One region of the Streptomyces sp. NPDC060035 genome, then DNA from elsewhere that is predicted to be linked to it. Evidence: riboswitches for the same ligand, from Rfam matches in the RefSeq annotation. Region 1 holds a riboswitch; each other region holds the start of a gene.
What was found. A riboswitch is a leader RNA that binds a small molecule or an ion and turns the genes downstream of it on or off. The one in region 1 is predicted to bind cyclic di-AMP.
Positions count from the first base shown of each region.

Region 2: it holds a riboswitch for cyclic di-AMP, as region 1 does, so the genes downstream of both, ACFWBQ_RS13625 (transglycosylase family protein) here and ACFWBQ_RS21740 (C40 family peptidase) in region 1, are expected to answer to the same signal.
Region 3: it holds a riboswitch for cyclic di-AMP, as region 1 does, so the genes downstream of both, ACFWBQ_RS35575 (M23 family metallopeptidase) here and ACFWBQ_RS21740 (C40 family peptidase) in region 1, are expected to answer to the same signal.

Region 1 is NZ_JBHWVO010000013.1:144,361-146,553, forward strand. Features, by position in the region: gene ACFWBQ_RS21735 (LysE family translocator) at 1-331, shown strand, start outside; gene ACFWBQ_RS21740 (C40 family peptidase) at 401-871, opposite strand; cyclic di-AMP (ydaO/yuaA leader) riboswitch at 875-1,071, opposite strand; gene ACFWBQ_RS21745 (hypothetical protein) at 1,412-1,720, opposite strand; partial or broken gene ACFWBQ_RS21750 (ATP-dependent Clp protease proteolytic subunit) at 1,727-2,095, opposite strand.
Region 2 is NZ_JBHWVO010000007.1:109,046-111,238, reverse strand. Features, by position in the region: gene ACFWBQ_RS13630 (transglycosylase family protein) at 1-959, shown strand, start outside; cyclic di-AMP (ydaO/yuaA leader) riboswitch at 1,250-1,420, shown strand; gene ACFWBQ_RS13625 (transglycosylase family protein) at 1,421-2,113, shown strand.
Region 3 is NZ_JBHWVO010000041.1:20,544-22,736, reverse strand. Features, by position in the region: gene ACFWBQ_RS35575 (M23 family metallopeptidase) at 166-960, opposite strand; cyclic di-AMP (ydaO/yuaA leader) riboswitch at 973-1,141, opposite strand; gene ACFWBQ_RS35570 (M16 family metallopeptidase) at 1,334-2,193, opposite strand, start outside.

The DNA of each region.
Region 1 (2,193 bases):
GGAGGCGCCCGGCCAAAAGCCGATGCGGCCGGTACGGGCACTGCGCCAGGGATTCCTGACCAATGCCCTGAACCCGAAGGCGCCCGTGCTCTTCCTCAGCCTGCTGCCCCAGTTCGTCCCCGAGGGACAGCCGCCGCTCCCCAGAACCCTGCTGCTGGCGGCCTTGGTCGTGGTGCTGGCGCTCCTCTGGTTCCCGGCCGTGGCCCTGTTGGTGGACCGCCTCGGCCGCCGGCTGCGCCGACCGCGTACCGCCCGCGCGATCGAGGGCGGCAGCGGCGCGGCGCTCACCGCACTCGGGCTCGTGCTGGTGACCGGGTCCCTGGTGCACTGAATCGGCAGGGTCGGCCGATTGGCGACACCAGCAGGGACGGCCGAAGGCGGCATCAGCAGGGGGTCACGGTCAGCGGACCCGCCCGTACCAGATGCTGTTCGACCAGATCCGTTCCAGCCGGACCACCGCCCCGGTCTTCGGCGAGTGCCAGATCTTGCCGCCGCCGGCGTAGATGCCCACGTGGTAGACACTCCGGCCCGCGTGGAAGAAGACCAGGTCGCCGCGCTGCCGCTGCGACGAGGAGATATGGCGGGTCTTGTTGTACTGCTGCTGGGCCGTGCGGGGGAGCTTCTTGCCCGCCCTCTTGAACGAGTAGAGCGTGAGGCCCGAACAGTCGAAGCGGTGGGGGCCGCTGGCGCCGTACCTGTAGGGCGACCCCTTCTTCGAGGCGGCGATGTTGAGCGCCCTTATCGAGAGGGAGGAGGCCTCGGCCTCATTGACGAGGCCTGGGGCGAGCATGGTGCTGCCGACAGCGAATGTGAGAACCGAGGCCGTACCGACCCGGGCAAAAAGTGACGGGACATGAACCTGCGCAGTCATGCGCAACCCTTCGTCAGCCGCCTGTGAAGGATGACCTGTCGGGTTCGGGCTGGCGAAGTTGCCCGGCCGCACACGGCGGCTTCACCCCGAGGGTCGAACGGATATCCGGTCGACCCGTTGTGCTCGGGTCCTCCACTCCTGCCGATCCACTCCTGTCGACCAGGCATCCGGACGGCGGCAGGACTCGGCGTCCGCCCGGACCGCCCCGCCGCGGTGGCGGGGGCTTGTCGTCCCAGGGATCTTTACTCACGAACTGCCGGTTTTCCGCGGTGAAATGCGTTATGTGAGAGTCGTCACGGCTGATCCATTCGGGTGGACGGAGTGGATCCGGGGGTGACGCGACGCTGGGCGGCCAGCCTCGTACCAGCAGCGGAACGATGAATTCCGGTCAGTGTCCGCGCGCACTGCGCAAGTTGAACTGTCCCTCGTGCGGGGGGATGGTCTACGCCGAACGAGCGAGGAAATCCGATCTGCCCATCGGGCGTGTCGTGCAGGGGCGTAGGGAAGTCGGTCCGGCGGGGGAGCCGGGCGGAGGGGCGGTCAACTCGTCGATTCGGGTGGCACGGTGACCCGCCCTGCGCGCCTCTCCCCGTCCAGTACCCGCAAGGCCCGGGCCAAGGTGGCCGCATGGATCTGGGCTTCGCCCCGCTCATGCATCAGGGCGAGCGCGTCGCGCAGGGCGGTGGCCCGTGAGGCCAGTGCCTGGGCGGCCCGGAGCGCTCCGTAGGTGTCGCTGCCCCGGGCGGGATTGATCCGGCCGACCTGGTCGAGTACTTCCAGGTAGCAGTCGATGAACTCTCCCTCGGCGCGGGTCAGCGCGGGGAGCGGGGGGAGCTGGGGAGAGAGCAACGGGGATCACCTCGCGGGGTGTGGCGGCCGAGTCGGTTTGCGGTTCTCCGTGACGTGGTCGACCAGTCCGTACGCCTTGGCGGCCGGGGCGTCGAGGATCGTGTCCCGCTCGAGGTCGGTGCCGATGTCCTGTGCGGAACGCCTCGTGTGACGGGTCGGCATCGCGGTGAGCATCTCGCGCTCACGCATCAGCTCGCGCGCCGTGATCTCGAGGTCGGAGGGCTGGCCCTGTACCGGCTCGTCGAGGGCCGGCTGCTGAATGACTACCCGGGCGCCGGGCAGAGCATGTCGGCGGTCGGGTGCGCCGGCCGCGAGCAGCGCGGCGGCGTAGGAGCCCGCCTGGCCGAGGCAGAAGGTCTCCACCTCGCAGGACAGGTACTGCAAAGACCGGGACGACCGACTCGGGGCAGCGCAACGACAGGAAGCCGTGCGCCCCCGTCCGCTACGGCGGGGGTGCACGGCGGCTCCGGTGC
Region 2 (2,193 bases), on a different contig from region 1:
ACGGCAGACACCGTCGCCCTCGGCAGGCACCCGCCATCGTCGTCGCCGCAGGCGTCACAGGGTCGGCCATCGCCATCCCGCTGCTCGGCGCGACCGGCGCGCACGCCGCCGACGCCTCGACCTGGGACCGGGTCGCAGAGTGCGAGAGCGGTGGCATGTGGAGCGCCGACCTCGGCAACGGCTACTACGGCGGCCTGCAGTTCTCGCAGGACACCTGGTCGGCCTACGGCGGCACGGCGTTCGCGCCCCGCGCCGACCTGGCCAGCCGCTCGCAGCAGATATCCGTGGCGGAGAAGGTGCTCGGCGACACGGGGGTGACGGCGTGGGCCAGCTGCGCGGTGATCTCCGGGCTCGCGCTGGACGGCACGCTGCCGGGTGTCGACCCGGGCAGTGAGCCGACCACCGAGCCGTCGGACACCGCGACCCCGTCCGGCGGCGCGTCGGACACCTCTTCGCCCGGCGCGTCGGACAAGACGCGCAAGGGCGCGAGCGACAAGGGTGATGAAACCGGCGAAGCCGACAAGTCGACCGGATCCAATGCGGCCGACCCCTCGGCCTCTCCCTCGCCCGACGCGTCCGAGACCTCTGACGCCTCGAACGGAGCGCCGGGTGGCAAGCACCGCGGCACACCGGCCCCGGAGGCGAGCGCCGGTACGGGCTCGGAGGACGGGCGCGACTCCGGCCGGCACGCATCGCGCGGTGACGCCGAGGCGCGCAAGGGTGCCGACGGGAGCGCCGGGACCTACACCGTCCGCGCGGGCGACAACCTCTGGGCGATCGCAGACTCCCAGGAGCTGCCCGGCGGCTGGACGGCGCTCTACGAGGCCAACAAGGACGAGCTGGGCTCCGACCCGGACCTGATCCTTCCCGGGCAGAACCTCGACCTGGGCCTCGACCTGGGCCTCCAGGCGGGCGAGAAGACCGCCGGGGCGGGCGCGGAAGCCGCTACGGGTAACTGATCCAATTCGGGAAAACACCCCAAAATCGGGGGCAGTTCAGAGGCCTATGTCCACTTATGCGTAAGTGAGACATGGGTCTCTTTGCGTCAACTGACGCTTCTCGTCCGCCCGGTTCGCCGGTGACGCCTCCGACCTGCGGAAACGGTCCTTCGCGGGTTGCGGGTAAGGGCTGATTGTCCGTGATGTCCATCTTTGAATGTGGGGGTTGCCTATGTTTACGGTCGGAACCGCTCGCACCGCGGGCACCTTCGACCGTCACGCCGAATCCTGCCGTCGGCCGAAGGGGACTGACGCGTAAAGCGCCGTAGGCAGGAGCGGGGGACCCAGGTAAGTGCCGGACCCGGCCGTCGGAAGACGGGTGAGGACCGGCTCGGGGTGAAGTCGCTCGCCAGTGCGAGCGACCGGGCAACTCACAGGCCCGAACCCGACAGCTCACCTCGTAGGCGTCGGTGAGGAGAACCATGCTGCTTTCGAGCAAGGGCAAGCACCGTCGCCCGTCCAAGGCCGTCCGTATAGCCACCCTGGCCGGCGTCGCCGGTGCCGCCGTCGCCGTTCCGCTGATGGGTGCGACCGGCGCCTCCGCCGCCTCCGTCGCCACGTGGGACGCCGTCGCCCAGTGCGAGTCCGGTGGCAACTGGTCCATCAACACCGGCAACGGCTACTACGGCGGTCTGCAGTTCTCGCAGTCCAGCTGGGCAGCCGCCGGCGGTACGCAGTTCGCCGCCCGCGCCGACCTGGCCTCCAAGGCCCAGCAGATCACCGCCGCCGAGAAGCTTCTCGACCTGCAGGGCCCGGGCGCCTGGGCCTGCGCCGGTGCCGGCGGCCTGACCAACGACGGTGTGGACCCGGGTGTCGACACCGGCTCCGCGCCGAGCGCCGACAAGGCCGCCCAGCCGGAGCGCAAGGCCGAGCAGCCCACCACGCGCAGCGAGAAGCGCACCGCCCCCAAGGCCTCGAAGACCGTCACCACCCCGACCGGCGACAAGGTCAAGAAGGGTGACGGCGAGTACAAGGTGAAGGCCGGCGACACCCTGAGCACGATCGCCGACGCGAAGAAGGTCAAGGGCGGCTGGCAGAAGCTGTTCAAGCTGAACGGCGACATCGTCGAGGACGCCGACCTGATCTTCCCGGGTCAGCAGCTCCACCTGAAGTAGTCCCGGGTCTCTCCTCCCCGCAGGACCTCAGGACCGCAGAAGGGTGTCCGGCGGCACCCGATGTGTCCTCCCCGGCCCGG
Region 3 (2,193 bases), on a different contig from region 1:
CTCTATTGCAATCAGCCGCAATTTCCGATGGCAGAGCGGAATCCATGGATATCTTCTGGCCGGTGAGTACTTCTGCGGAGCTCCGGAGCGAAGCCTTCCCGGGGCGGCACGACGAAGGCCCCGGCGGGGTGCCGGGGCCTTCGGGAAGCTGTGCGGTGCGAGGTCTCAGACCTGGAGACCGTGTGCGCGGAGGTAGGCGACAGGGTCCATGTCGGACCCGTACTCCGGGGTGGTCCGCGCCTCGAAGTGCAGGTGCGGTCCGGTGGAGTTGCCGGTCGAGCCCGACAGGCCTATCTGCTGCCCCGAGGTGACACTCTGTCCGACGGAGACGCCGATCGAGGAGAGGTGGCCGTACTGCGTGTACGTGCCGTCCGTCATCCGGAGCACGATGTTGTTGCCGTACGCGCCTCCCCAGCCCGCCTCGACGACCGTACCGGCGCCGACTGCGACGACGGAGCTGCCGGACGCGGCGCGGAAGTCCACGCCCGAGTGGCTGCCGGAGGACCAGAGGGCCCCGCCGGACTTGTAGGCGGTGGTCACGTAGGAGCCGGCTACCGGGAGGTGGAAGGCGTTCAGCCGGGCGCGCTCCGCGGCGCGGGCGGCGCGGGCCTTGGCCTCACGGACCTCCTTGGCGCGGGCTTCGGCCTTGCGCTTCGCCTCGGCCTTGGCCTTCGCCCTGGCCGCAGCTTCGGCCTTCGCCTTCGCCGCCACGTCGGCCTGGTGCTGCTGCGCCTCGGCCTGGGCGTCGATCTGGGCAGCGAGGGTGGTGTCGATGGCAACGGCCTGGGTCAGCCCGGTGTTGCTGACGGTGAGGGTCTCGGAGTCCGCGGCGAGAGCCGGGGAGGCCATACCGCCGATGACACCGGTGGTGGCCAGAGCCGCGATTCCGGCGACCCTCGCGCTGCTGCGCGTCAGGCGGCTCGGGGCACGGTGCTTCCCGGTGGCACGGGTGAACGCCATGGAGGGGCTGATCCTTTCCTTCCTTCTCGCCTACCGGGTTAGCTGACGGGTTCGGAGCAGGAAGGTCTCCTACGGACCCCTCCGCCTCGTACGAGACGCAGGCATCCGATTCACCCCAGGGACTGCGTGGGTCCCCGGCTCCCCAGGCTCGCGCCTGACGGGGACTCGGCGATGACTGTCCGGCGCCGCGGATGCGGCATACGTCTGGCGGACAGCCGAGCCGACGCTAGGCCGGGCGACTTTCAATCACCAAACGGACAGGCCGCTTTGTCGCACATCCCACAGGTCATACATGAATGTTCTTCGTAAAGTCGGACAAAAAGTAGAACCCCGGCGAGAACGTACTCGCCGGGGTCCGCTCTGTACTGCTTTGTCAGCCGCTGACGACCGATACTTCGCCGATACCCAGCGCCCTGACGGGCTCAGCGATCTGCGAAGCGTCTCCCACGAGGACCGTGACGAGCCGTTCCACGGGGAACGCGTTGACCACCGCGGCCGTCGCCTCCACCGTGCCGGTCTCGGCCAGGCGTGCGTACAGCTGTGCCTGGTAGTCGTCCGGGAGGTGCTGCTCCACCTGGTCGGCGAGGGTGCCCGCGACCGATGCCGCCGTCTCGAACTTCAGCGGGGCGACCCCCACGAGGTTCTGTACGGCAGTCTCACGCTCGGCATCCGTGAGCCCCTCGGCCGCCAGGGTGCGCAGGACCTTCCAGAGGTCGTCCAGGGCCGGCCCCGTGGACTCCGTGTCCACGGAGCCGCTGATGGCGAGCATCGCGGCGCCGGTCGCGCCGGAGGAAGACCCCGGTGCCGTCGAACGCAGTACCTGGCCGAAGGCCCGGACCCCGTAGGTGTAGCCCTTCTCCTCGCGCAGGACGCGGTCCAGCCGGGAGGTGAGGGTGCCGCCCAGGCAGTACGTGCCCAGCACCTGGGCGGGCCACACGCTGTCGTGCCGGTCGGCGCCGATCCGGCCGATCAGCAGCTGCGTCTGCACGGCTCCGGGACGGTCCACGATCACCACTCGGCCGGTGTCGTCCGCGGTGATCGGCGGCACCGGGCGTGACTGGCCGGCGTTGCCCGCCCAGTCGCCGATGGTGTCCGCGAGCAGCGTGTCCAGATCGACCCCGGTGAGATCACCGACAATGACGGCCGTCGCGGTGGACGGGCGGACATGGGCGTCGTAGAAGGCGCGCACGCCCGCTGCGTCGATCCGGCGCACCGTCTCCTCGGTGCCCTGGC